Regions from separate parts of the Paenarthrobacter sp. NPDC090520 genome, predicted to be linked through region 2. Evidence: predicted binding sites of a transcription regulator. Region 2 holds the regulator's gene; each other region holds the start of a gene.

Evidence for each region. The regulator HrcA, encoded in region 2, represses chaperone genes, less so after heat shock. The targets are predictions, from matches to a motif close to TTNGCACTCGNNNNNNNCGAGTGCNAA.
Region 1: ACIQTZ_RS19550 (Hsp20/alpha crystallin family protein) is a predicted target of HrcA. The motif match lies at 2,958-2,984, and genes of this name have one in related genera.
Region 3: groES (co-chaperone GroES) is a predicted target of HrcA. The motif match lies at 2,344-2,370, and genes of this name have one in related genera.
Region 4: groL (chaperonin GroEL) is a predicted target of HrcA. The motif match lies at 2,438-2,464, and genes of this name have one in related genera.

Annotation. Positions count from the first base shown of each region.
Region 1 covers NZ_JBIVXM010000020.1:16,014-22,961, reverse strand. The annotation lists gene ACIQTZ_RS19565 (FG-GAP-like repeat-containing protein) at 1-570, shown strand, start outside; gene ACIQTZ_RS19560 (ATP-dependent nuclease) at 596-1,876, opposite strand; gene ACIQTZ_RS19555 (MerR family transcriptional regulator) at 2,514-2,924, opposite strand; gene ACIQTZ_RS19550 (Hsp20/alpha crystallin family protein) at 3,069-3,491, shown strand; gene ACIQTZ_RS19545 (J domain-containing protein) at 3,722-4,099, shown strand; gene ACIQTZ_RS19540 (hypothetical protein) at 4,096-4,473, shown strand; gene aqpZ (aquaporin Z) at 4,561-5,331, opposite strand; gene ACIQTZ_RS19530 (antitoxin) at 5,435-5,644, opposite strand; gene ACIQTZ_RS19525 (RNA polymerase sigma factor) at 5,631-6,431, opposite strand; gene ACIQTZ_RS19520 (Lrp/AsnC family transcriptional regulator) at 6,591-6,948, shown strand, end outside.
Region 2 covers NZ_JBIVXM010000002.1:186,495-193,442, forward strand. The annotation lists gene hemW (radical SAM family heme chaperone HemW) at 1-393, shown strand, start outside; gene ACIQTZ_RS03520 (DUF4870 domain-containing protein) at 406-819, opposite strand; gene ACIQTZ_RS03525 (DUF3097 domain-containing protein) at 924-1,790, opposite strand; gene hrcA (heat-inducible transcriptional repressor HrcA) at 2,007-3,014, shown strand; gene dnaJ (molecular chaperone DnaJ) at 3,066-4,196, shown strand; gene ACIQTZ_RS03540 (16S rRNA (uracil(1498)-N(3))-methyltransferase) at 4,199-4,981, shown strand; gene ACIQTZ_RS03545 (GerMN domain-containing protein) at 4,991-6,097, opposite strand; gene ACIQTZ_RS03550 (PhoH family protein) at 6,282-6,948, shown strand, end outside.
Region 3 covers NZ_JBIVXM010000001.1:17,537-24,484, forward strand. The annotation lists gene ACIQTZ_RS00090 (hypothetical protein) at 291-500, shown strand; gene ACIQTZ_RS00095 (SAM-dependent methyltransferase) at 606-1,829, opposite strand; gene ACIQTZ_RS00100 (hypothetical protein) at 1,897-2,319, shown strand; gene groES (co-chaperone GroES) at 2,514-2,810, shown strand; gene groL (chaperonin GroEL) at 2,897-4,510, shown strand; gene ACIQTZ_RS00115 (LuxR C-terminal-related transcriptional regulator) at 4,679-6,313, shown strand; gene ACIQTZ_RS00120 (flavin-containing monooxygenase) at 6,512-6,948, shown strand, end outside.
Region 4 covers NZ_JBIVXM010000005.1:130,484-137,431, reverse strand. The annotation lists gene ACIQTZ_RS08455 (RNase H family protein) at 1-409, opposite strand, end outside; gene groL (chaperonin GroEL) at 630-2,255, opposite strand; gene ACIQTZ_RS08445 (cold-shock protein) at 2,566-2,769, opposite strand; gene ACIQTZ_RS08440 (LytR C-terminal domain-containing protein) at 2,927-3,535, opposite strand; gene ACIQTZ_RS08435 (DUF3263 domain-containing protein) at 3,585-3,920, opposite strand; gene ACIQTZ_RS08430 (uracil-DNA glycosylase) at 4,028-4,795, shown strand; gene ACIQTZ_RS08425 (siderophore-interacting protein) at 5,050-5,892, shown strand; gene ACIQTZ_RS08420 (threonine/serine exporter ThrE family protein) at 5,909-6,948, opposite strand, start outside.

The DNA.
Region 1 (6,948 bases), on a different contig from region 2:
GATGTCCTGGCTCGTGACACCTTCGGTGTTCTGTGGTTGTACCCCGGCAATGGTTCTGGTGGATGGTGGCCGCGGGTGGCGGTTGGCCAGGGATGGAATTCCATGACCGCGATCGTGGGAAGCGGACCGTTCTTCGCTGACGGCCATGTGGACGTCATGGCCCGGGACTCCAGCGGCACTCTGTGGCGGTACCGCGGGAACGGCCAGTTCGGTTGGTTGCCGCGGCAGTGGGTTGGCTCGGGCTGGAACGGGATGTCCGAAATCACCGGAGTGGCAGACTTCAACGGAGACGGCGTCTCCGACATGGCGGCCCGCGATTCCTCGGGAGCCCTGTGGTTGTACCCGCCGAACGGCATTGGGGGATGGCTGTCCCGTCAGAGCATCGGGCAGGGTTGGAACAGCATGAACTCGCTTGTTGGACCCGGCGATTTCGACGGCGACGGCCGCGCGGACATCCTGGCGCGGAATGCGGCCGGGGAGCTGTGGCTGTACTCCGGAGCCGGCGGCTCCGTGTGGCCGTCCGCCTCGCGCGTGGGCACGGGATGGAATGGGATGACGGCGATTCTCTAGGGCCATCGCCGTGTTCGTAGCGAGATCAGTCGTCTGTTGGGAACCCTCCGGCGGCTAGTATCTGTCGCAGATGATGCTGGACATCTTTATCTCGGTGTGCGTCGCAGGCGATCGCTTCCTCTAGCCAGCCATCACCCTTTCGCGCCACTACCATTGGTGCGAATCGTTCGAGCTCACCTACATGAGCTGGAACGATTCCACGGGCATGGAGGTCATCTAGGAGCTCCTTTGCTTTCACTGGCTCTGCCCTAAATGCGCGTACTCCATATTCCTTCAGTCTCCGCCACTCACTCTCGACACCCATGGCCGCGGCAACGTCTTTTTTCGACTGGCTCGTATACGTGGCATCCGGTTCGGTTCCCAGGACTCCGGTGACCATATCGAGAACCTGCCGGTGGGTTCGCGTCATTCTGGGAACCTGGAATTCCGCCGTCGCTGCCATATAAGTGGCTTTGACAGTAGACCAAGTGCCTCCGAGAACTGTGTATAGCCTTTCGATGCTTCCCTCTGAATTCAGTATGTCGAGGTCGGGGGCGGCCACAACAGGCACCCCAGAAGCTACGAGCACCTCCGCCAGCGCCGGTATATTTCCCTTTCCTGCGGAAGGTACGAAAAGGACGTCATGCGGGCGAAGCGGCAGCACTTCTTCAGAGCCGAGCGCCTCTAGAGCTGCGGCAAAAAACTGGCAATCACGCTCGTTCTCCGCAATCACAACTAGTTTGTGGAAAAGGCCGTCCAGCAGGCTTGAGTGACGGATTGACGCGGTACCCCATGCCTGTCGGAGCTTTGCTGAGTCCAGGTGCTTCGATTGTGACGCATCGCCGTCGCGGCTCAGACGGACGACGGAGACGGAAACCTCAGCTGCATCCAGCAGGCCGGTAAGGAAATGCCGGTCGTGTGTTGCCACGATCATCTGGACCTTGCGAGAGTGCGCTAGCCTCGCCAGGATGGCACCCAGCTTTCTTGCCTGCGGCGGATGTAGGAATGCCTCCGGCTCGTCTACGAGGACCAGAGGAAATGTTGAGGTGATGACCGGCATGAGTAGGGATAGAGCTGACTGCATGCCGTCGCCTTGTGTTTCGAGGGTGGGCAGCCGCAGAAGTTCGTTGAGGTAGCTCCCTTCCGCTACTCTGTCTATCGGCGGCGCGGGTGAGTCGGGCTTCCCGACTCGAAAGAACAAGCTCCCACTTACTGGATCGAGAGTTAGGTCGCAGTCGAAGATGTCCTTCGCTGCGGCCTGAAATTCGAACTTTAGTTGGGCATTTTGCTCAATCCAATGGAGCGGATGGGTGGGTGGGTCGTTCAAGTCGCCTCGCCTGTTGGCGGGTGAACAAAATTGAAACCTTTCGCGTGCTGTGGCGAAATGCGCCAGCAAACTGCGTAGTGGTCCAACGTTGTTATTATCGCGGCCCCGACGGTGGTATGCCAACGCCAGATCGGGCTGAAGTATCTGATCACTCGTCCGGAACCCAACGTTGTGAGTATCGCGCGCCGAATAAGGAGCCGCTAGGGCGAGCCAAGCAAGAAAATCTCCGGCTTCGCCCTCCAAAACCGTGGGTGCCGACCGAAGGACCTGCGACATACCTTGGGTTGGCGGGCGCAATAAGCTGTCATGCAGTTCACGAAGTAGCGACGACTTGCCAACGTTGTTTCCTCCTACGATGGCGGTGACTCCCGCTCGCTCCAGGGGGATTGACTGCCCGTGATATAGGTTCAAACTCGCAATGTAGAATCCGAAATTCTCAGCTTGGCCGTCTCGCAGCTCCGCCCCAACGCTCGACTTCCAGAGGTCCTGATCTGTTTGCATCAGCCGAGCATAGCGCCCCCAGTAGTGAGCCGTCCCATCCTGCGCTTCGTTCCCAGTGATCAGAAGGGGTGATCGACGCAAATGTATTGTTCAGCCAGCACAGTTCCATCGGGTCTCCTGAGGTTCGCGAACCTCACTATGTAGCGGGGCTTTCACCCTGCGCCTGCTTCAGGTCCTCCCGCAGCCCCGCGTTGTCCTTAACCAACCCACGGTTGTCTTCCACCAACCCGCGATTCGTAGCTTCCAACTCGAGCACCAGCTTCACGCCGGCCAGGTTGAGTCCCTCGTCCAGGAGCACTCCGATCCGTCGCAGTGTCACCAGGTTCCGTTCGCTGTAGCGCCGCGTGCCCCCGTCGGTCCTTTCGGGAGTGAGCAGCCCTTTGCGCTCATACAGCCGGATGTTCTGCTGACCCATGCCCACGAGTTCGGCCGCAACGGAGATGGCGTAGACCCCTAGGTCGTCCCTCGAAGCAGCCGCGCCGGGGCCGCCGCCCGGCGCCGAACCAGCCAATCGGCCGTCGTGCGCTTCCGCCGGAAAACCTGCCACGAAACCACTCCCAAAAATCTCCAAAAAATCCACTTGCAGCCCATCGTAGCTGAGTGCTATAAAAAATCTATACCAGCCAATACAGATCAGGAAGGCTGGCACCACAACAGAATCAGCATCAAGATCCAAAGGAGTGAGAACCACATGCTGATGCGCACTGACCCGTTCCGCGAATTCGACCGGCTCGCCCAACAGGTTTTTGGCACAACAGCACGGCCTGCCGGGATGCCGATGGACGCCTGGCAGGACGGCGAGGAATTCATTGTTGCTCTCGACCTGCCCGGAGTAAGCCCCGAGTCGATTGAGCTGGACGTGGAACGCAACGTCCTCACGGTCAAGGCGGAGCGGAAGTCGCCCGCCGGAGAAGATACGGAACTGATCGCCGCTGAAAGGCCCCAAGGCGTCTTCAGCAGGCAACTCATCCTCGGCGACACCCTGGACACGGACGGCGTCAACGCCAGCTACGACGCAGGCGTCCTGACCCTCCGCATCCCCGTCGCCGAAAAAGCCAAGCCGCGACGCATCGAGATCAGCTCCACTGGACAACGCCAGGAGATCAACGCCTGATAGCTCGCTTCGCGGAGGCCACGCAGCCAACGCGAAGCGTGCAAGCGGGAGAGCATCCGACCGGCCGCATCGGAGAAATGGGCGCAGGCTTCGCGCCACGCCATAGCGCTTGTTGCGCAGAGGAAGCGCGGCCCCGACGTTGCCTCCCGAAAGGATGGCCCCCGGCCCTGATACGTTCAGTCCGTCGGGGGCCATCTCCCAGCCAACCGCACGTCCACCGGGAACCGGCCTTGGGAAATGAACCTGACTACTACGCGATCCTCGGTGTAGCGCCAACTGCGTCGGCGCGCGAAATCGCCCGCGCCTACCGCGCCTTGATACGGCAGCACCACCCGGACACGCGCAAAAAGACGCACGACGGCGGTGCCTCCGAGGCGCTCGACCTCCAGCAGTTGCACGCCGTCATGCAGGCGTACGTCGTTTTGTCGGACCCAGGAAAGCGGGCGGTTTACGACAGGGGTCGCACGCGCGGTTCCGGCACGCCCGTCAGCGTTCGAATCCATCGAACGACGGCGGTGCCCGCACCTGGGCGGCAGCAGCAACCCGTCAGCTTCGGACCTACCCGCTGGTCACCACTCCGCCGTACACATCCAAGGAGACCCACATGAGCGCCTGGCGTTCCTATGACAGCCACCTGATGCCTGCGTTCTACGAGCGCTTCGAGGAGCGCTGGGGCAAGGGGACCGCGCCGTTCCTGGACCCCGAAGTGCACGAACAACCCATGCCCCGCGCCCAGTGGATCAACGTGGATACGGGTGCCGCGGTTGCGGTTGTTCCCATCTGGACGGACGATCCGGAATATCGTTCCTTCGGGGTGTTTTACCTCCCGCCAGCGGGGGACATCTGGATCCTCCGGCCGGGGCCAACCACGTTCATGGAGCCCGGCAGCGGTTCATCGCGCGACCAGGTCTCCTTGCGCAACGATGCGTTCAAGAAGGCCGTCAACCATGCCAAGGAGTTCATCTACGGGCCGCAGCCGTGAGGGGCGCCGCCGTCGAGCGCTGAGCTGACCCTAGGCCGTAGGACGAAGCGCGTCTTGGCGGATCGAAGGCAATTAAGGCGAAGTTCGCTATGACCGGCGCACCAGGCGATAGAGGGATGCTGCGGCAATGCCGCCGGCAATTGGCGCAACGACGAAAACCCAAAGCTGACCGACTGCCCAGCCATCCGCCCAGAGGGCCGTTGCAATGGAACGTGCCGGGTTCACCGACGTATTCGTTACCGGGATGCTGATGAGGTGAATAAGAGTCAGGCTGAAGCCGATGGCCAGGGCTGCGAATCCTGGCGTTGCCCGCTTCTCCGTGACACCGAGAATGATCAGAACGAAAACCGCGGTCAAAACGAATTCGATGACCAGTGCCGAACCAACTCCAAACCCACCAGGGGAGTGATCACCGAAACCGTTCGATGCGAATCCGCTGGCACGTGCGGCCGCAAAGAAGCCCTCGGGGCCACCGGTTGCAATTGCGGCCAGCACGCTTGATGCGGCAGCGGCGCCCGCAATCTGGGCAATCACATAGGCCGGGATGTCTTTTGCGGGGAAACGCCCTGCAACAGCCATGCCGATGGTTACTGCCGGATTGAAGTGCCCACCGGAAATGTGTCCGAACGCATACGCCCCTGCCACGACGGTAAGTCCGAAGGCCAGTGACACTCCGAGGAGTCCAACGCCCAGGGTGTTTGACTTGTCCGGGAAATTTGCCGCAAATAGTGCCGTGCCAACGCCACCAAAAACCAGGATGAATGTTCCGATGGCCTCGGCGCCCAGTTTGGCAGCCAAGGTTGGCGCGGGTTCCAGGTCGTGCCGATGTGGAAGTGTTGTGGTTTTTTGGCTGACCATATTGGTCCTTTCAAACTAAAGGGCTATGTATCGCTTCGAGGGCAACCACGAAGGTGGTGGCGGAGTTGCCGGAGGTAGTGGCTGCGCTACTGCTGGCGGTGTCTTACGCGGGACCAGCTGCGTCCTCTTCGTCGTCGATACGTGACACGAAGTCCGCGGCCGCACCCTGAACGAGGTCAACCTGGCTGGCGAACTTGCCGTCTGTCTTTTCGTCCACGAAATCGCCGACTTTCTCGATTCCGTCCTGGATGGCTTCTTCGTTGCCCGCGATAAGGTCCTGGGCCTTGCCCTGCAAATCTTCAAAAAGTCCCATGGGGTATCTCTTTTCTCTGCCATTGCTCGTAAAGGGGCGGAGTTGCCCCAGCAGATAAGTCCGGTGGGGACGAGATTCGTGACGCGCTCCGACAACGATTTCGGGCTTTCATCAAGCTGTGAATGTCCCGCAGCTCGGAGAGCACTGTCCTGCAACTCGGACACACAGCCAGATGGCTCTCAGCGCGGTTCCGTTCGGAGGACCCGATGGTCTCCCTGGCGAGCCTTGCGAGTAGCCGACGGGCCTTGGCACATTTGTCTGATTCGGCAGCCCGCACATGCTGCTGCAGATAGGCGACCCTTAGTCCCTCCCGTGCCCGGATGAGCAACGAGGCAACGGCGTTTGGACTCACTCCTAGCCTTGCGGCAACCTCAGCGTGACGCATGTCCTTCAGGTCGATGCACTTCAGGACTGTTTGCCAACGTGCCGGAAGAGACCGCAGCGCTTGCATCAGCATGGTGGAGTCTTCTTTCAGCGTGGATTGTTCCGCATGCGGATGAATTGGTTCCAGCGCCCGGTCGTGCTCCAGAGCCTTGGTGCGTCGGGCCAGTTGGTTTCGGCGATGGGCCATGCGGCGGGTAACGGTCAGGACGTAGGACTTGAAGTGCTCCCGTGGTCCCGTCCCGGCCGCGAGGGCCCGGAAGATCTCCAGGAAAGCCTCGGCGACGACGTCTTCGGCATCACTTCTATTGTCGGTTTCCTTGAGGGCCACGAATGCGACCGCTTTTCGATGTCGACCGTACAGTTCATCGAAAGCCGCTGGGTCTCCGTTACGAACAAGCTCCATGAGTTCCTTGTCATCGAGCGCCGCGTAGCGGGAGAGTGCAGGCGGGACCTGTGCGAGCATGGCATTTCTTTCAGGATGGGGAAGGCAGTGGCCCCAAAACTAGGGCTGGCGTGATTGAATGCACGGCAAACGCAGGAAAAACCGGAAAGTGCTCCATCGATGCAGGATTTCGATCTGGACGAGCGCGATCTGCGCTTGTTGCATGCCCTCCAAGTGAGACCAAGGGCTTCGTGGACGTCGCTGGCGCCTATCGTGGGTGCGGACGCGGTGACCCTGGCCCGGCGGTGGACTGCTTTGCAGCAGGACGGCCTGGCGTGGATGACGTCCTATATTGGGGCCGGTACGAGGTTCGTTGGCGCCATCGTCGAAGTGGACTGCAAACCAGCTGCTCTCCCAGCCATCGTCGAGGACCTTGCCAGGATCCATGAAGTGATCAGCATCGACCAGACAGCCGGTGGACGCGACCTTGTTATCACCGTGCTCTGCCGCAGTGATCCTGAACTTTCAGCGTTCCTTG
Region 2 (6,948 bases):
GAACAGGCGTGCCGCCACAACCTCGCCTATTGGCGGGGCGACGACTGGTGGGGGATCGGCCCGGGAGCCCATTCCCATGTTGGCGGTGTCCGGTGGTGGAACGTCAAGCACCCCACTGCCTACGCTTCACGCCTGGCGGCGGCAACGTCGCCTGCTGCGGGCAGGGAAACCCTCGACGCCGGTACGCGGGAAGTGGAGCGCATCATGCTTGAGGCGCGCCTTGGCTCGGGATTGGACGTGGATGCCTTGGACAAAGTGGGCAGACATGCCATGGCCGGGCTGATTGCCGATGGCCTGGTGGATCCCGCTGCGGCCTTCAAGGGCCGCTTGGTGCTGACCCTCAAGGGCCGTTTGTTGGCGGACGCAGTGGTGCGCAGGATCCTGCCGGACTGACCGCCCGCGGCGCTATTTGATCCAGCGCAGGTTGAAACGGTAGCGGTGGGGTTGGCCGTGGTTGACGCGGATGCCCGCGGAAACCGAGAAGCACGTCAAGGCCACCCAGATGGCTGTCGCGATGACCGCGAAGATGTTGCCCACAACCGGCAGCAGGACCAGGATGTTCGCCAACACGGCCGCGATGGTGGGCGGAAGCGTGAAGTTCAGGGCTTCCTTGGACTCCTGCGCCGTAAACGGTCCACGCTCGCGGAAGATCAAGTAGATGAGCAAGGACGGAAGGCAGCCGAGGATTCCACCGAAGTGCGCCAACGTGGCCCACTGCCGGTCTTCGCTTGCCGTGAGGGGCAGTGCATTCGCAGGTGCGCCATGGTACTGGGGCTGGCCTGCGGCCCTGCCCTGTTCTTCTGGAGCGTTCTCTGCCACGGTGTCTTCCCTTTGCTGTAAAAATGCGGTGTTGCTGTCCCAGAATACTGGGTCCGGACTCCCTGCAGGGACCATCCGTCCCTGAAACGGGCAGGTGTCCCTGCTCAGGGGGCGGTCAGGAAGTCGATGACTTCCTCCACGCGCCCCAGAAGGGACGCTTCCAGGTCCGCATACGTCCGCACAGCCCCGAGCAAGCGCTGCCAACCAAGCCCGATGTCCTCCGCCGTTTCGTGCGGCCAGCCGAAAGCCCTCAGGATTCCCGTCTTCCAGTCCGTGCCGCGAGGCACGTCGGGCCACTGTTCGATGCCCAGTACCTTGGGGCGGATCGCCTGCCATACATCGACGTAGGGGTGTCCCACGATCAACACGTTTCCCGTGGCTCCCGGTACCTGCATGGCCTCGGCCGCAATGCGTGACTCCTTCGAACCGGCCACCAAGTGGTCCACCAGGATTCCGAGCTTGCGTTGCGGTCCGGGTCCGAAGGCGGCGATGGCGGACCGGAGGTCGTCCACGCCATGTAGCGGCTCCACGACGATGCCTTCCACCCGGAGGTCGTCACCCCAGACCTTTTCTACGAGTTCGGCGTCGTGCTTGCCTTCCACCCAGATCCGGCTGGCTTTTGCCACTTGTGCGCGTTGGCCCTGGACTTTGACAGAGCCCGACGCCGTCCGGCCGGGCTGGACAGCGCCGGCCTGGACAGCGCCGGCCGGTTGCCTGGCGGCCGGGGGGAGCAGACGAATGGCCTGGCCCTCCAGGAGGAAGCCGAACCCCAGTTGGAAGGACCGCGTCTTGCCCCGGCGGTCCTCAAGCGACACGATGTGCATTCCGCCGGACTTCTCTACCCGGACGACCTCGCCCACCCACCCGGATTGGACGTCTTCCAGGACCATCCCGCGCTGGACAGGCACTTCGGGAAGCTGCTGTTTGACGGGTGCGGAAAGGTCCTGCGGACCCCATGTGTCGAAAGCCAAGGACTTCATACCTCTTCGCGCTGGGTTTGATGGGCCGGTAACGGGTGGAGCCGGCTCCCCGGACGTCATCCGCGGGCGTTTTCAATGCTAGCAACGGGGTGGCCCATACTAGACTTGTTAGCACTTAGGCATGTTGAGTGCTAAAAGCAAGGGTCAGTCCGGGTCCATCCCATGCCGGGCAGCCCGCATTCGGAGCGTCGACAGGAGGTGTTGCACATGAGTGAGCCGCGCAAGCTGGAAGTGTTGCGTGCCATCGTCGAGGATTACGTGCACTCTCGCGAACCTGTCGGGTCCAAGGCATTGGTGGAGAGGCACCATCTGGGCGTTTCCAGTGCCACCATCAGGAATGACATGGCCGTCCTGGAAGAGGAAGGCCTCATTGCCGCCCCGCACACCAGCGCGGGCCGCATTCCCACGGACAAGGGCTACAGGTTGTTCGTGGACCGGATTTCCCAAGTGAAGCCGCTCTCGGCCGCCGAGCGCCGGGCCATCCATTCCCTGCTTGAAGGCCCCGACGATCTTGACGACATCCTGGAGCGGACAGTCAGGCTCCTGTCGCAGTTGACCAACCAGGTAGCGGTGGTGCAATACCCGCACTCCAAGCGGGCCCTGGTCCGGCATGTGGAGTTCGTGCTGCTGGCACCCAAGCAGGTGTTGGTGGTCCTGATCGCGGACACCGGCAGCGTGGGACAAAAAGTCATCGATGCCGGAACCGAGGTCAGCAACGAGTCGTTGCTGGCCCTGCGTGCGAGGTTCCTGGGCAGCATTGCCGGCACTCCCTTGGAGCTGTTGCCGCAGGTGCTGCCCTCCGTCGTGGCCTTGTGCAGGCCGGAAGTCCGTGGGGTGGCGCAGGTCCTGGCCTCCGGACTCCAATCCCTCAGCGATACCGGCCGCGAAGAGCGCATCCTGATGGCGGGAACAGCAAACCTGGCCCGCTCCAACGTGGACTTCCCCCTGAGCATCGGCCCGGTACTTGAGGCCCTCGAGGAACAAGTAGTGATGCTTCGGTTGTTGTCTGACATGGGTGATGATCCACGCGGGGTCACCGTCAGCATCGGCCGGGAGAACCCCTATGACGGGCTGTCCGAGGCCTCGGTGGTCGCCACGGGTTACGGCTCCGGCGCCAAGGTGGGCATCCTGGGGCCCACCCGGATGGACTATCCCACCACCATGGCCGCCGTGCGGGCCGTGGCCCGCTACCTTTCCCGTATTCTCGGCGGCTGAGGCCGGCCACCAACGTAAGAACCGCAGCACAACAAGGAAGAGATACTGACTTTGAGCAGCCACTATGACGTTTTGGGAGTCTCCCCGGAAGCCACCGGAGAAGAGATCAAAAAGGCGTACCGCAAGTTGGCGCGAAAACTGCACCCGGACGTGAACCCGGGCGAGGATGTCGCTGAGCAGTTCAAGGCCGTGACGCACGCCTACGAAGTGCTGTCCGACCCGCAGAAACGCCGCGTGTACGACGCCACCGGCAACGAGAACGGAACCGACAACGGTTTCGGTGGCGGCTACTCCGGGCAGGGCTTTGCCTTCCAGGACATCTTCGATACCTTCTTTGGCGGTGGCGGCGGGGGACACGCAGGTCCTGCCTCCCGCGTCCGGCGCGGCCAGGATGCCCTCATCAGCGTCCGCATCGACCTCAAGGACGCGGTCTTCGGCGTCAACAAGAAGCTTGAAGTCGACACCGCGGTTGTCTGCCCCACCTGTGATGGCAGCTGCTGCCGTCCCGGAACGCACCCTGAACGCTGCGACATCTGTGGTGGCAGCGGCCAGGTCCAGCGGGCAGTGCGCTCCATCCTCGGCCAAGTCATGACCACGGCCCCGTGTGGCTCCTGCGAAGGCTTCGGCACCATCATCAAGGACCCCTGCAACGAGTGCAGCGGCCAGGGCCGCATCCGCAGCCGCCGCTCGCTGACCATCAAGGTGCCGGCGGGCGTGGCAACGGGAACGCGCATCCAGCTGTCCGGCCAGGGTGAGGCAGGCCCTGCCGGAGGCCCTGCCGGCGACCTCTACGTTGAGATCCGCGTCAACAGCGATTCCACGTACATCCGCGAAGGCGACGACCTCCACGCAACACTGAGCGTGCCGATGACTGCTGCCGCGCTGGGAACGGAACTGACCCTGGAGACCTTCGATGGCGCCCAGGAAATCGACGTCAAGGCGGGCACGCAGTCGGGTGAAATCATTACCCTCCGCGGTTTGGGGGTCACCCATCTTCGTGGCTACGGCCGCGGAGACCTCAAGGTGCACTTGCACGTCGAGACGCCGGTCAAGCTGGATGCCGCGCAGGAAGACCTGCTGAGGCAGCTTGCGAAGTTGCGCGGTGAGCAGTTCACGGAAGGCAAGCTCGTAGCCAGTGGCGGCATGTTCGCCAAGCTCCGGGACAAGCTCGGTAACCTGTAGCGGTGAGCAACCCCGTCTTCTTCACCCCGGCCGGGAGCCTGGACGGACTGGGGCCGGGTTCCGTGTTCATCCTCGAAGGTCCTGAAGCCCGCCACGCCGTGACCGTGAAGCGGCTGGCCGTCGGCGAACCCGTGGATCTCGCGGACGGGTCCGGCGCCCGGCTCACTGGCAAGGTGTCCGACGCCGGCCAAGGCTCGCTTTCGGTGACGGCAACGGACGTGGTCTTCGAGGAACAACCGTCGGTGCGGCTGGTGCTGGTCCAGGCCCTGGCCAAGGGCGACCGGGACGAGCTCGCCATCGAGACCGCCACGGAACTCGGCATCGACGCTGTCATTCCCTGGCAGGCGGAACGTTCCATCGTGCGGTGGAAGGGCGACCGTGCGGCCAAGGCCCATGCAAAGTGGCAGTCGGTGGTCACCGCCGCTGCCAAGCAGGCACGTCGCGCCTGGATCCCCGAGGTCAGGTCCATCGTGGACTCCGCATCGCTGGCCAAGGCAGTCGCTGAGGCAGACGTGGCCGTCATCCTCCATGAGGATGCAAAGAATGGACTGCGGTCCGTCCTGGAAGGCGCGGCCCAACTGGCCGGTGCCGACCCTCACGCACCCCGGGAAGTCCTGTTGATCGTTGGACCGGAGGGTGGCATCTCGCCGCGCGAAGTAACCCGCCTGAGCGATGCTGGTGCCGTGACGGCCCTGTTGGGCCACCATGTCCTGAGGTCATCGACGGCCGGGCCTGCCGCCGTCGTACTGGCGAGCGATGTCCTGGGGCGCTGGCAGGAGGCTTGACCCAGGGCGTCAGTTGACGTTGAAGAGCCTGGTATCCAGTGTCGATTCGTCGGCTTGCCCGGAACTGTCCACCTGGGTCACGCGAAGCTCGTAGCGCCCGGGCTTCAGCGTGGCGCTGAAGGTGAAGACGCCGAATTGTCCCGGTTCACCGGTGGATTTCACTTGGCCGGTGAGCAGGCTGGTCCTGGCGCCGCCGTTATCCTGCAGGATTTGCCAGTTCACCGGCTTGGAGCTGTCCGTGCTGCGGCCGTTGAACTTGACGGCACCGGCCGGCAAAGTCGTGTCCTCCTGGGGGTCGATGATCCACAGGGGAGCCACCATCGAGGCGTCCCTCGCCATGGGTTGGCCGAGTTTCACTTGGCCGAAGGCCATGAAGTCGGTGTGTCCATCCACCAGGATGACCACCTGGATCTGTTGCCCGGAGTTGATCAGCCCGGAGGACGAGGCTGCTGCAGTGGCTGTGTACACCAACTGCTGGACCGCCCGTTGGGCCATGCCGGCGTCGAGGTTCGAGTTGAAGGCGTCCCGCGAAATGTCCACCGTGATGACGTTCTTGCCTGAGATCGATGTGGCCAGGCTGCCGGGTTCCTGCCATGGGGTGAAGAAATCGTGGTCCAGCGGCTTCTCGGCCATCATGATGCGCAAGGCCGTGGTGACGGGGTTCCCGTCGCCGGAGATGTCCCGGAACTCGCGGTAGAGGTAGACGTTGTCCTTGCTCCGCCCGATCCAATAGACCGGGATCTTGGTGGAGGCCTGGGTGGTTTCCAACGGCGCGTTGCTCGCGGGGGCGTCCTGGACATTGATGGCCGGGCTTGAGGTGGGCGCGGTGGTGCCGCCGTTGGCGATGCAACCGGTCAGGAACAGGACGGCAGCCATAGCGGGCGCGGCAACGGCGGACTTCGTCCGCTTGCGGGCGCCTTGCTGTGGGGTGGCTGACTGCGTGATGTGGGGTTTCCTTGCCTTGCTTCCGCCGGAGTGGGCATCCGGTCCTGCGCGGGCGGACTTTTCACCCCGCCTTGCCAGCTTGGCATACGTCCGACGGCGGCTGGCCGGGTTTTGCCGGGCCGGCACCAACTGAAACAGGATTGATACCGGCTTGATGCCGAGTTGAGACAAACAGCCAACGTAGCGGTGGTGGCATCCGGCTCTTCGTGCGATGGTGCCGTGCCAGTTCGGACGGCAGCTTGCTGGCGTAGGATTGAAGGCATTCCGGCATATGGCCGGACCACGGTGGGCGCGGCGCCTGACCGGGGAAAAGACGATAACCAACCGGAGGAGAACAGGCCGTACGGCCAGCACTATGAGTGAATCCCTGAATGGGCGGCTGCGGACCGGCAACGGGAACCCGGCGGCCACAGAGTTCCCGCACACCTTGCCGGGCACGCGCACGGAAATCGTCACGTTCGACAATTCAGACCAGATGGTTCACTCGCTGGGCAGCCACGACGAAGCCCTGCGTTACATCGAGGACCAGTTCCCGGACGTCAACTTCCATGTGCGGGGCAACGAGTTGTCCATGTCCGGTCCGTCGGCGGTCATCCCGCGGATCATGCGGCTTCTGGAAGAAGTGCGCGGGCTCGTCGCCAAGGGCACTACCGTCACGCCGGACATCCTGCAGCAGCTCGTTTCCCTGCTGGGGGCGCAGTCCGTCCAGAACCCTGTTGACGTCCTGACACACAACATCCTGTCCAGCCGGGGCAAGACCATCCGCCCCAAGACGCTGAACCAGAAGAACTACGTCGACGCCATCGACGACAACACCGTGATCTTCGGCATCGGCCCGGCCGGTACGGGCAAGACGTACCTGGCCATGGCAAAGGCCGTCCAGGCCTTGCAAAACAAGGAAGTCAGCCGGATCATCCTGACGCGTCCGGCAGTGGAAGCAGGGGAGCGGCTGGGCTTCCTTCCCGGTACCCTCAGCGACAAGATCGACCCCTACCTCCGTCCGCTGTACGACGCCTTGCACG
Region 3 (6,948 bases), on a different contig from region 2:
CGGTGGTGGCCGTGTTGTGTTTGGGCTTGTCAGGGTGCGCTGCAAACCCAACGGGCATCCGTCAGAACGGGACGCCGGGACCCGGAGAGCGGAGCGCCCAGGAAGTCTTTACGGACTTCTTGGAGGCCATTGATGACACGGTGCAGCAGTCTGGTGCAGACTGGCCCATTTGGGATCGCAGTCATACCGCAGGATTCTTCCCCGGGCCGTGCTCGATTCATGCTCGTGAGGATGGGAGGGCCTACCTAACGCAGATCGAGGGCGGCCCTGTCGAGGATCCGCGGGCTGCCGTGGACTCCATGAAGGCCCACTGGGAGTCCAAGGGCTACAAGGTTGGAAACATCTTCGACAACATGGGTGGAAACACCACCGGTATTCAGATCAATGCCCGCAGTTCGAGGGGATTGCTCGTGCAGTTCACACCGTCGAAGGGTACGTCATTCATAAACGTTCACAGCGAATGCACCTTGGACCCTGCTGCCGCCAAGAAGACGACGTAGTTGTGGTTCGCGGATTCGCCGTACCCTCCCGGCCGACTCGACGGCGTTCGAAGGCCTTCGCAGCGATGGCGGTGGTGGTCTTGATGATGTCGGGGGAGAGCAGGCCTAAACGCTAACCGGTTCCACCACAACAGCCACCCGCTCCTCGCCGATCCTGGTGAGCACCAGCGTGGCTATCTTCGCCTTGCCGGACGTCTTCCCAGACAGCAGTTGTTTCCGGAGTTCTTCAGGCGTGACGGCGGTGCCGCGTTTCTTGATGTCCAGCACGGTGACGCCGTTTGCCTTGACCCACGCCTTGAGGGCCTTGACGTTGTAGGGCATCACCTCGAGCACGCGGTAGGCGCGGGCAAAGGGGGTGTCGTGAAGTTTGGGTGCACAGATGTAGGCGATGTGTTCGTCCACCAGATGCCCGCCGATCCGTTCTGCGACGTCGGCCACGAGACCCGCTCGGATCACCGCGCCGTCGGGCTCATACAGGAACCCTTCCACGGGCCCGACGGCGGCCACCGGACCGCCGTCGAAATCCTCGCCGCTGGTGATTTCGGCAGCGCCCTGGGCGCCGATCACCAGCGCTGCGCGGCGAACCCCGGGGCGGGCTACGGCGTTGAACCACAGGGTCACTTCGGTGACGTCACCGCCCACGGAAACCCACTGGGCCTCGCAGCCGCCCGGGACGGAATCGTGGGGCATGCCCGGGCCCATTTTGACCCCCACCGCACGGCCGGATGCTGCCAGGCCCTCGACGAACGAGAGCGGGGGAGAGAATGCCTCGGGGTCCCAAATTCGCTTTGTTCCAGAGGTTGAGGTGGTCCGTCGGGCCGGATCGAGCCACACACCGTCCACCCCGGAGAGGTCCACAGACGTGGCATCGGAATGTACCACCGTGGCACGCGGGAACGGCATCAGGTTGATGGTTGCGCAGGCGGCCGTCGTCTCGTCCATCTCCACCGCGGTCACGTTGACGTCCATGGACGCCAGCGCCAGGGAATCGGCACCCAACCCGCACCCCAGATCAGCAACGTGGGAGATCCCTGCCTTCACGAAGCGCTCGGCGTGCCGGGCTGCAACATTGAGGCGGGTGGCCTGTTCCAAGCCCGCCTGGGTAAACAGCATCTGATGGGCGAACTCGCCGAACTTGGCCTCGGCCTTGGTCCGCAGGCGCGACTGCGTCAGGACGGCGGCTACAAGCTCGGGGGAGTGCCCGGCCTTGCGCAGCGAGGCGTTCAGGGCCAGCGCGTCGGCTTCCCGGTAGGGTCCCAGCGAGCCAAGCAGTTCCCATCCTTCGGTGGTGAGCAAGGGCGCGAGGTGTTCCTGGGGAGCATTGGGCATGGCATCCAGCTTAACGTTTCGCGTCCGGGGCTGAGACCGGACCGATCAGCCCGATAGGGTTGATTTCATGGAAGACACCGCAGCTCCGCAGCCCTCCGACGCCGACAGCCCGGACGGGAACCAGCCCGTCCATCCAGGAGCCGCAGAGCATTCCGCCGGCCGGTCCCTCTCCACCTATGCCCGCCCGGCCTTGATTGCCGGCGTCGTGATCGCCGTGATCTGCGTCGGCCTTCTCATAGTGATTTTTGCGTTGGACTCCTTCAATGCCGCCGCCTATTCGGTGACGGGCAAGAGTGTCAATGACGCAACCGACGAGGCCCGCGACATCCGGGAGCTGTACAGCGGAGTCCGCGCAGGCGGGATCATCGGCTTGGTGGTTTCCGGCGTCGTCGCCGTTGCAGCCGGCATCGTTCTGTACCTCAACCGCGGGGCCTCAGCGGCGGACGGCGACGACGAGGACTTCGACCTCGATGACCTGAGGGACCAGTAAGCCGGGTTCACCCATGACGAAATGCTGGCACTCACCTTGACCGAGTGCTAACGCCTTACATAGAGTCTTGGTTAGCACTCTCCCTTGGTGGGTGCTAACCACGCCAGGCAGCTACCGGCACCGCGACGACGGTTGCACGCCTCGGCACCCTTGTTCTTAGTCCATGAATCAGCTCATGAAAAGGAGAGATCCGAGTGTCGGTCTCGATTAAGCCTCTTGAGGATCGTATTGTTGTTCGCCCGCTCGAAGCAGAGCAGACCACGGCTTCCGGCCTGGTCATTCCGGACTCCGCACAGGAGAAGCCGCAGGAAGGCGAAGTTGTTGCAATCGGCCCCGGCCGCTTCGATGACAATGGCAACCGCGTACCGGTGGACGTAGCCGTTGGCGACGTCGTTATCTACTCCAAGTACGGTGGAACCGAAGTCAAGACCGGTGGCAGCGAGTACCTCGTTCTGTCCGCCCGCGACGTCCTCGCGATCGTCGTCAAGTAACTTCCTGGAACCCCGCACCGCAGGCATCGTTGGAATATCCTCCAGCCGCCAGTGGTGCGGGTTTTCCGTTCTGAAAGGACACAACCATGGCAAAGCAGCTTGCGTTTAACGACGCTGCCCGCCGGTCGCTTGAGGCCGGTATCGACAAGCTCGCCAACACCGTCAAGGTGACCCTCGGCCCCCGCGGCCGCAACGTGGTGCTGGACAAGAAGTGGGGCGCGCCCACCATCACCAACGACGGCGTGACCATCGCCCGCGAAGTTGAGCTGGACGACCCCTACGAGAACCTTGGCGCACAGCTGGCCAAGGAAGTCGCCACCAAGACCAACGATGTTGCCGGTGACGGCACCACCACGGCAACTGTGCTCGCCCAGGCCCTGGTCAAGGAAGGCCTGCGCAACGTCGCAGCCGGCGCCGCTCCGGGCGAGATCAAGCGCGGCATCGAGGTTTCCGTGGAAGCCATCGCCGCCCGCCTGCTGGAGAACGCCCGCGAAGTCGAAGGCACGCAGGTTGCCAACGTCGCAGCGATCTCCGCACAGAGCGACGAGGTTGGCGAACTGCTGGCCGAGGCTTTCGGCAAGGTGGGCAAGGATGGTGTCATCACCATTGAAGAGTCCTCCACCACGCAGACCGAACTGGTCCTCACCGAGGGCATGCAGTTCGACAAGGGCTACCTTTCCCCGTACTTCGTCACCGACGCAGAGCGCCAGGAAGCCGTCCTCGAAGACGCGCTGATCCTGATCAACCAGGGAAAGATCTCCTCGCTGCAGGACTTCCTGCCGCTGCTGGAGAAGGCCCTCCAGGCTTCCAAGCCGCTCTTCATCATCGCCGAAGACATCGAAGGCGAAGCCCTCTCCACCCTGATCGTCAACCGTATCCGCGGCACGCTCAACGTTGTGGCCGTCAAGGCTCCGGGCTTCGGCGACCGCCGCAAGGCCATGCTCCAGGACATCGCCACCCTCACCGGTGCACAGGTCGTGTCTCCGGACCTCGGCCTGAGCCTGGACACCGTTGGCCTTGAGGTCCTGGGTACGGCACGCCGTATCACGGTCACCAAGGACAACACCACCATCGTGGACGGTGCCGGTACCGAGCAGGACGTAGCCGACCGCGTTGCACAGCTCCGCGCTGAGCTCACCCGCACGGATTCCGACTGGGACCGCGAGAAGCTGCAGGAACGCCTGGCCAAGCTGGCCGGCGGCATCGGCGTGATCAAGGTTGGCGCAGCCACCGAGGTTGAGCTCAAGGAAAAGAAGCACCGCATTGAGGACGCTGTCTCCTCCACGCGTGCCGCCCTTGAAGAAGGCATCGTTTCCGGCGGTGGTTCCGCCCTCATCCACGCCCTCAAGGCGCTGCACGAGGCTCCCGCCGTCAAGGCTCTCGAGGGTGACGCAGCTGCCGCTGTCGGCATCGTTCGCCGCGCCCTGACGCAGCCGTTGCGCTGGATCGCCCAGAACGCCGGCTTCGACGGATACGTGGTGGTTTCCAAGGTCTCCGACCTGGACGCCAACCACGGCTTCAATGCCAAGTCCGGTGAATACGAGGACCTGATCGCCGCCGGCGTGATCGACCCCGTCAAGGTCACCCGCTCCGCTCTCCGCAACGCGGCTTCGATCGCCGCCCTGGTTCTCACCACCGAGACCCTGGTTGCCGAGAAGCCGGCTGAGGAAGAAGACGCACACGCAGGCCACCAGCACTAAGCTGCCTGCTCCTGGAAACCCCGGTCACGCCTGCGTGGCCGGGGTTTCTTTGTGCCTTCTGAGGGGTTCGGGATGGCTATTGTCCGCGTACGACGGCGGGCGGTAACCTGACGCTGGAAGTGCCGGTTGGGTACGCCAACCGTGCCGCTTCCACCGGAGAAGTGAAATATGACAGCACCTGTCACTGCCCTGGACCTGGGTCGCTCGGCTTTCACGGAACGCCGCTGGAGCGACGCTTTGGAGTGCCTCGTCCGCGCCGATTCGGAGGGTGGGCTGCCGCCCCAGGACATGGAGCTCCTCGCCTCGGTTGCCATGTTGCTGGGGCTTAACGGTGACGGGGTGGAGTACCTCAGCCGGGCGCACGACGAGCACCTGACCGTTGGGGACCCGGACAGCGCTGCACGCTGCGCCGCATGGCTGGTGATGTTCCTGATGGACATGGGCGAATACGCGCGGGGAAGCGGGTGGCTGGCCAAGGCCAAGCGCCTGGTGGAGGGACTTGGACATCCTTCTGCCGGCGAGGGCTACCTGCTCATACCGACGGGGCTCGGCACTCTGCGTGGCGGCGACCCCGAAGCTGGTTACGGGTTCTTCAACAGAGCGCTGGAGATTGGGGAGTCGCTTGGCGAAAAGGATCTCCAGGCCATGGGCCGCCTCGGCGTGGGGACGTCCCGCCTGGCGCTCGGCTACCCCGAGGAAGGCCTGCAACTGCTGGACGAGGTGATGGTATCGGTGACTGCCGGCGAAGTTTCACCCATACCCACCGGGATCATCTACTGCGCCGTCCTGGGTAGTTGCCGGTTGGCCCAGGACGTAGGAAGGGCACAGGAATGGACGGCCGCACTGGAGCGGTGGTGTGGGGAACGCCCTGACATGGTGATGTTCGGGGCGCAATGCCAGGCTTTCCGCGCCGAGTTGCTGATCCTCCATGGTGCCTGGGACGAAGCTTTGGCCGTGGCCCGTGCCGCCGAGGGACGGATCCGCAAAGGCGATCCCGACGCGACGTTTGGTGCCTGGTACCAGGAGGGCGAAGTCTTCAGGCTCCGTGGCCAGTGGGAAGAAGCCGAGCAAGCCTTCAAGAATGCGTCGGAGACAGGCTTCGAACCGGAACCGGGCCTTGCCTTGCTTCGGCTCGCGGCCGGTAAGACAGCAGAGGCGAAGGCACGCATTCACCGCGCCGCGGCCGGCGCTGACCCGGCCAACCGGCGAAGGCTGCTTCCCGCCGTCGTCGAGATTGATCTGCAGTCCGGTGACCTGGCAGCGGCGAGAACCGCCCTCGACGAATTGGCCGGCTGGCTGAATCCCCGAAGCCGGCCTTTGGAGGTCGCCCTCGCCGCCCAGGCCGAGGCCGCCGTCCTGCTGGCAGAAGGGGAAGGGGAGCGCGCCCTTGGAGCGGCCCGGCGGGCTTGGCGGCTGTGGTACACCCTGGAGGCGCCTTTCCACGCAGCAGCGGCGCGGGTCATGGCTGGAAGAGCATGTGCCGCACTGGGGGATGCCGATTCGGCGGCCATGGAATTTGAGGCAGCCTTGGCCGATTTTGCCGACCTCGGCGCAGCACCGGCGATGGCCGGGGTTCAGGCTCTCCGGGGTGGACAATCCGGAAACAAATCATTGCTCTCGCCCAGGGAGTCCGAGGTCCTGGCATTGATCGCGGCGGGGCATTCGAACAAATCCATTGCGAGACTGCTCTACCTCAGCGAAAAAACGGTGGCCCGGCACGTCAGCAACATCCTGGCCAAGCTCGGCGTCCCCTCAAGGGCGGCAGCCACCACCTACGCTTTCGAACACCACCTCATCCCCTGAATCCCGCTCGACACACCCCCACCCCCACCCCGGATCCTCTCTCACCGAACGCCCCTTTCTGGCGATCGCTCTCTCGCTGCGCATAAATACCCACATTCTCTCCAGCGGACTGGGCAATCCTCCCGACGCGCCGGGAACACCTGGCGCCATACCTTGGCCGTATCAGCATTCGCAGCACTATTCAGGAGGACAACTGCCATGCAAGAGAACCAGCGCACTGAGGTGGACACCGTCGTGGTGGGCGGCGGGCAGGCCGGACTGGCGATGGGCTATTACCTCGCCAGCCAGCATCGGAACTTCGTCATCCTCGACGAGAACCCCAGGGCAGGTGCGGCCTGGCGGGCAAGGTGGGACTCGCTTCGGCTGTTCACGCCCGCAAAATACGACGGCCTTCCGGGAATGCCGTTCCCGGGCGACCATCTGGCGTTCCCCACCAAGGATCAACTGGCGGATTTCCTGGAGGACTACTCCCGACGCTTCGACCTGCCTCTGGTCCTTGGTGCCCGGGTGGATGAGGTCCTGCAGGATGCCGACGGCTTCGTCGTCGTGGCGGGGGAGCAGAGGTGGCATGCCCGGAACGTCGTGGTGGCCACAGGCGGGCACCAGTTGCTGAAGCGGCCGGACTTCGCAAACAG
Region 4 (6,948 bases), on a different contig from region 2:
CAGCACGCGCTCGCTCATCGGCAGCTTCGTTGAGATCGTGGCCCGCATGGCCTTTGACCCACTCGAACGTGTACTTGCGGCCAACAATCGCCTGGTCGATATCTTTGAGGAGGTCCACGTTGAGCACGGGCTTGCCGTCGGCCTTGCGCCAACCCTTCCGTTTCCATCCGGGCATCCACTTGGTGACGCAGTTGATGACGTACTGGCTGTCGCAGAGGATACGCAGCTCTTCCTGGGGGATGTGGGCCGTTGAACGGAACAGGTCAAGGACAGCCATGAGCTCGCCCATGTTGTTGGTGCCGTGCGGCCAACCTCCTGCGCGCCAACAGGAATCGTCAACATACCAGGCCCAACCGGCCGGCCCAGGATTGCCGAGGGCAGAGCCATCGGCGGCAGCAATAATCGTCATGCCTTTAATCCTGCCAGACTGCACTGACACTTTTTGCGGCCCCCGGGAACCCGCGAGGATGCGGGAAGCGTGCCATAACGCCGCAACTCTCCCTGCGAAGTGGCCGGATTCCCACGCAATCGGCGGCCCATCCCCCAGCGGTGAAACGCCGACGGCGGCCCCCACCAAAGGTGAGGACCGCCGTCGTACGTTCTGAGCGTGACGCTGCAGTACAGGAGGCTTAGAAGCCGCCCATGCCGCCCATCTCGTCGCCGCCCGGAGCCGGAGCGTTCTTCTCAGGCTTGTCGGCTACTACAGCCTCGGTGGTCAGGAACAGACCAGCGATGGAAGCAGCGTTCTGGAGGGCCGAACGGGTGACCTTGACGGGGTCGTTGACGCCGGCAGCCAGCAGGTCTTCGTAAACACCCGTGGCAGCGTTCAGGCCGTGGCCGGAAGGCAGGCCGCGGACCTTGTCGGCAACAACGCCCGGCTCGAGGCCGGCATTGAAAGCAATCTGCTTCAGCGGAGCGTCGATGGCAACCTTGACGATGTTGGCGCCCGTTGCTTCGTCGTTCTCGAGGTTCAGGTTGGCGAAGGCCTTGGCACCGGCCTGGATGAGGGCAACGCCACCACCGGCGACGATGCCTTCTTCAACGGCAGCCTTTGCGTTGCGGACAGCGTCCTCAATGCGGTGCTTGCGCTCCTTGAGCTCAACTTCCGTTGCGGCACCGGCCTTGATGACTGCAACGCCGCCGGCCAGCTTGGCCAGGCGCTCCTGCAGCTTCTCGCGGTCGTAGTCGGAGTCGGAGTTCTCGATCTCGGAACGGATCTGGGCAACACGGCCTGCGATCTGCTCGGCGTCGCCTGCACCTTCGACGATGGTGGTCTCGTCCTTGGTGACAACAACCTTGCGGGCGGTGCCAAGGAGTTCCAGTCCAGCGTTCTCCAGCTTGAGGCCAACCTCTTCGGAGATGACCTGGCCGCCGGTGAGGATGGCGATGTCGGCGAGCTGCGCCTTGCGGCGGTCACCGAAGCCCGGAGCCTTGACGGCAACGGACTTGAAGGTGCCACGGATCTTGTTGACGATCAGCGTGGCAAGGGCTTCACCCTCGATGTCTTCAGCGATGATCAGCAGCGGCTTGTTGGACTGCATGACCTTCTCCAGGACCGCAACGAGTTCCTTCACGTTGGAGATCTTGGAGTTGACGATCAGGATGTACGGGTCTTCGAGGACCGTCTCCTGGCGCTCAGCGTCGGTGACGAAGTAGGCGGAGATGTAGCCCTTGTCGAAGCGCATGCCTTCGGTGAGCTCGAGCTCCAGGCCGAAGGTGTTGGATTCCTCGACCGTGATGACGCCTTCCTTGCCCACCTTGTCCAGGGCTTCAGCGATCAGTGCGCCGATTTCCTGGTCGCCGGCGGAGATGGAAGCCGTAGCGGCGATCTCTTCCTTGGTTTCGATTTCCTTGGCGGAGGCCAGCAGTTCGCTGATGACAGCGTCAACGGCCTTCTCGATGCCGCGCTTGAGGGACAGCGGGTCGGCGCCGGCGGCAACGTTGCGCAGGCCTTCCTTGACCAGTGCCTGGGCGAGGACCGTAGCGGTGGTGGTACCGTCACCGGCGACGTCGTCCGTCTTCTTGGCAACTTCCTTGACCAGCTCGGCGCCGATCTTCTCGTAAGGATCGTCCAGCTCGATCTCCTTGGCGATGGAAACACCATCGTTGGTGATCGTGGGGGCGCCCCACTTCTTTTCGAGGACGACGTTGCGTCCACGCGGGCCGAGGGTGACCTTGACGGCGTCAGCAAGGGTGTTCAGGCCCCGCTCGAGGCCGCGGCGTGCCTCTTCATCAAATGCAATGATCTTGGCCATAACGGCGGTAGTCCTTTCGGGACAGTCGTTAAGAAGGTACCTGTCAGGTGGGATGCCCGCGACGGACGATCCTTTGCCTGCGACCTCTGTATGCCGCGCGCTCCGGACCTCACCCCACCAGGGTGTTTCTTGATCCTCCCGGCACCGAATACCATCCCCGAGGCGCCGCGAACGGGCCGGAATTAGCAGTCGATGCGTGGGAGTGCTAAATCAATAATTAGCACTCGACCGTTGAGAGTGCAAGCAGGGGCGCCACCTTGCGCCATACATCCGGGCAGTTTCAGCCGACAGCGGAGAACCGGACTCCGGGTCAGGCGACGCGGACACTCTCGGCCTGAGGGCCCTTCAGGCCTTCGCCGAGTTCGAACTCAACGCGCTGGCCCTCTTCGAGCGCGCGGAAACCGTCCATCTGGATGGCCGACCAATGCACAAAGACGTCATCGCCGGAATCGTCCACAGTAATGAAGCCGTACCCTTTTTCGGCGTTGAACCATTTGACGGTTCCCAAAGCCATGATGCCCACACTTTCACAGTTGCCAAGACCGGTTGACGGGATCTCCGTACCGGAATCAATCCACTGTAACCACAGTCACGGCGCCCGCGCTGCCGCCCGAAGGCAGGGCAGCGTTTTTGTTATTGAGGCTTAACCGGGATGGCTGGAGCACGCGGTTTTACTGGTAGCCGGGTCCCACAACAACCACCAGCGGCTGCTGGACTTCCGGAGACTCCACTACCGAGGTGATGCGCAGGAGGGCAGCAACTGCCTCGGCATTCGCCTTCTGGGCCGGGGCGTTGTAGAACACCACCGAAGTCTGCTGCGGCAGCCCGCCCCAGTTCCCCACCGTGCCGAGTGCCCAACCATCACCCTGGACGATTCCGGCCACGCGGCTGGCGAGGCCCGCCGTCGCGGTGCCGTTGTAGACGGCCACCGCAGTGGTCTTGTCCACCGGGGCCGCGGACGGGGTAGCCGACGCTGACTCGGAAGGCGTGGGTTCACCCGAGGCGATGGGGGCGCTGCCCGTCTCGGACGGGGTTGCGGACGGCACCGCCTCGCTCTGCTGCGAGGCCGGCGCGGAAGTGCTGGACGAGGCAACAGGAGCCACGAATCCAAGACGCGGCAGGATCAGGAAAGCAACCAGGCCGAGCACCAAGGCGACGACTCCAACGGTCAGGACAGGCCACAAGGTGGGGCGGGCTGTCTCCGTGGCGTCGCGGTGCACGCCCTGCCGGGACGCGTTCTGCGGGACCCGGTCGAATTCATCCTTGGCAAATTTGGTCATGGTGAAGCGTTGTCCTTGCTGGTTGCTGCTGACAGATCAGCCTGCCGATTTACGCGTCCGACCCCAAGCGCCGCGCTGTCCGCGCGCGTTGGCGGGACGTACGTAGTCTACGCAGTCTCTTGACCAGCATGGGATCGTGGGCCAATGCGTCCTCGGTGTCGATGAGGGCGTTGAGGATCTGGTAGTAGTGGGTGGCTGAGAGATCGAAGAGTTCCCGGATAGCCTGTTCTTTGGCCCCCGCGTACTTCCACCACTGCCGTTCCAAGGCCAACATCTGTTGGTCCCGCTCGCTCAACGGCGAGTCGCTGCGGACGCCGGCCGCAAGGTCTTCAAGGGCAAAACCCGTTGCCTGCGGCGCCATCGGTTCCGGTGCTGGTTCGGCCACGGCACACTCCTTCGACGCTTGTTGGGGAAAATGTCCTACCCCTATGTTACGGGCGAATAACAAGCCTGTCATTCGCACGCGCAGCCCCGGCAAGGGACAATGGCCGGGTGACTGGCGAGGATGCACTCTTTGACCTTGAACCCAACAACACCACCGACCAGGACTTCGGCGCGCTGCTCGACAGACCCCTCGAGGAACTCATGGCTCCCGACTGGGCAAGCTCCCTTCGGCCTGTTGAGGGAGAGCTCTACGAGGCGTTGGCCTTCGTGTCCAAGCAGGCCAGCCACGGGACGCAGGTCCTTCCGGCAGCCTCCAACCTCCTGCGGGCTTTCCAACGGCCCCTGGCGGACGTCAAAGTGCTCTTGCTCGGCCAGGACCCGTACCCAACGCCGGGACACGCCGTCGGGCTTTCCTTCTCGGTGTCCCGAGAAACCCGGCCCATCCCCCGAAGCCTGGCCAACATCTACCGCGAACTCCACGATGATCTGGGGCTGCCGCCGCGCATACACGGCGACCTCACGGCGTGGTCGAACCAGGGTGTCCTGCTGCTCAACCGCGTGCTCAGCGTCGCGGCAGGGAATGCCGGCTCACACCGCGGCAAGGGGTGGGAGGCCATCACGACGGCGGCTGTCACCGCCGTCGCGAACCGCACCGACGCCGATGGAAAGCAGAAGCCACTCGTCGCGATCCTGTGGGGGAAGGACGCGGAATCCGTGGGGCCACTGTTGAACGGCGCGCCGTCGATCGTGTCCGTTCATCCGAGTCCACTGTCCGCGTCCCGGGGGTTCTTCGGGTCCAAGCCGTTCAGCCGAACCAACGAGCTGCTCGCGGGGCAGGGTGCCGGGCCGGTCGATTGGGAACTCCCCGTTCTCTAGCCCCCACCCACCCCGGACCCTCTCTCACCAAACCACCCCTTTCCACCGTCCCTCTCTCACCAAACCACCCGCCAAACACCGTCCCTCTCTCACCGGCTAGTGCCCGGCGGGAGTCGGTGAGAGAGGGCCCGCCAGAAACCGGCATTAGGTGAGAGAGGGTCCGCCAGAAACGAGCGTTAGGTGAGAGAGGGTTGGGGTGTAACGTTCGACTCATACACAGGCCACGCGCAGCCAATTAGCTTAGGCTTGCCTTCATGCCTGCTGCTCTTCCTGTGACGTCGTCCGCAAACCGCCAAACACGCCCCCAGATCAACCTGGTGGTGCTGCGCAAGGAACGACTTTCGCCGCACATGGTGCGGATCGTGGCGGGCGGCCCCGGCTTCAGCGACTATGCGAACAACGAATTCGTGGACCGCTACGTGAAGATCGTCTTCCCACAGCCTGGCGTGCACTACGAGCTTCCACTGGATCTCTGGGCCATCCGGGAGACCATGCCCCGGGAGCAGTGGCCGCACACCCGGACCTACACCATCCGCTGGGTGGACCTGGAAGCCAGGGAACTGGCCATTGACTTTGTGGTCCACGGCGACGAAGGGCTCGCGGGTCCGTGGGCAGCCGCAGCGGAACCCGGCGACAGCCTGGTCTTCACCGGCCCCGGTGGCGCCTATAACCCGTCGCCCGACGCCGACTGGTACCTCTTCGCCGGTGACGACGCGGCTATCCCGGCCATTGCGGCAAGCATCGAGGCCCTGGGGCCGGACGCCCGCGGCTTCGCGTTCCTGGAAGTGGACAGCGCCGAGGACATCCTGCCCATCGCTGCTCCTTCCGGGGTGGAAGTGCACTGGCTGCAGCGCAACGGAGTGCCGGCGGGATCCAGCGAGATCCTTCTCGACGCCCTCCGCAACCTCGAATGGCTGCCCGGACGAGTGGATGTCTTCGCACACGGAGAGCGCGGCTATATGAAGGGCCTCCGTGAGATCTTCTTCGTGCAGCACGGCCTGGAACGCTCCCAGGTGTCCCTGTCCGGATACTGGGCACAGGGCCGAGTGGAGGAAGTGTTCCAGGCCGAGAAAAAGCTCCCCGTCGGGAAGATCTAGCAAGATCCAGGAAGATCTAGCGGCGCCGAACCCTCCGCCGCTCGTTGCTGGACAGGCCCTTCGTCAGCGGCCTGGCAAGGTTGTCGCCGAGCACGACTCCTGCGGCCACACCGAGGACGATCGCTCCGGCGTTGAGCATCCCGCCCGCACCCGCCAGGATGTCGCCCCCTTCCACAGTCAGTGCATACATCGACCGGAAGATCGTCAGGCCGGGCAGCAGGATCAAGGCTGCAGGAACAGCGACCACCAACTGCGGAGCGCCAAGCTTCAGGGCAACCACACGACCCAACAGACCGATGACCACTGCCGAAATGGCGGGCGACAAGCGGTCGCCAAGACCGAGTTCGCCAACCCCCCACAAAACGAAGAAGCCCACCAAGCCGACCGCCGCCGTCGGGAGTAACAGACGCATTCTTGTCTGTTCGGTGACGCCGATGGCCACCACGGCGATCGCGATCAGGATTGCTTGCCCCCACAAGGGGTAGGCGGGCGGGAACGTATTGGTGACGTCGAGGACCTGGCTGCCCATGAGGGTGCCCACCACCACGGCGACGCCTATACCTGCCACGATGGCCCCGAAAGTGAGCAAGGTGGAGAGGAACCGGCCGGCCGCAGTGACCGGGAAGCCGTTGATCGCATCCTGCACGGAAGAAACCAGCCGACCCGTGGGCAGGAGCAGCAGGATACCGCCGGCCACCACAATGGACGGAGCGATGTCCGCGCCTGCCCAGCGCAGCATCAGGGCAACGAAGGTGACCACGAAGGAACTCGCCATGGTGACAAAGAAGTCCGGAGTCCGCCAACGGATCAACTGGCGCGCCAGCAAGCTGATCAGCATGTTGGACGCGAAGGCGAGGGCGGAAGCCCCGGGACCCCCGCCGAGTACCCCCACGAAGACCGCGGCGAACACGCCGAAGGCAACAGTGACCATCCAGCGTGGGAAGGGCTTGGCGCTCCGGGTAATCTCAGTCAACCGCCGAACGGCCTCGTCGCGTCCCACTCCCCCGGCCACGATGTCCGAAACCAGCTGGTGCACCTGCGCGAGCCCGGCGTAGT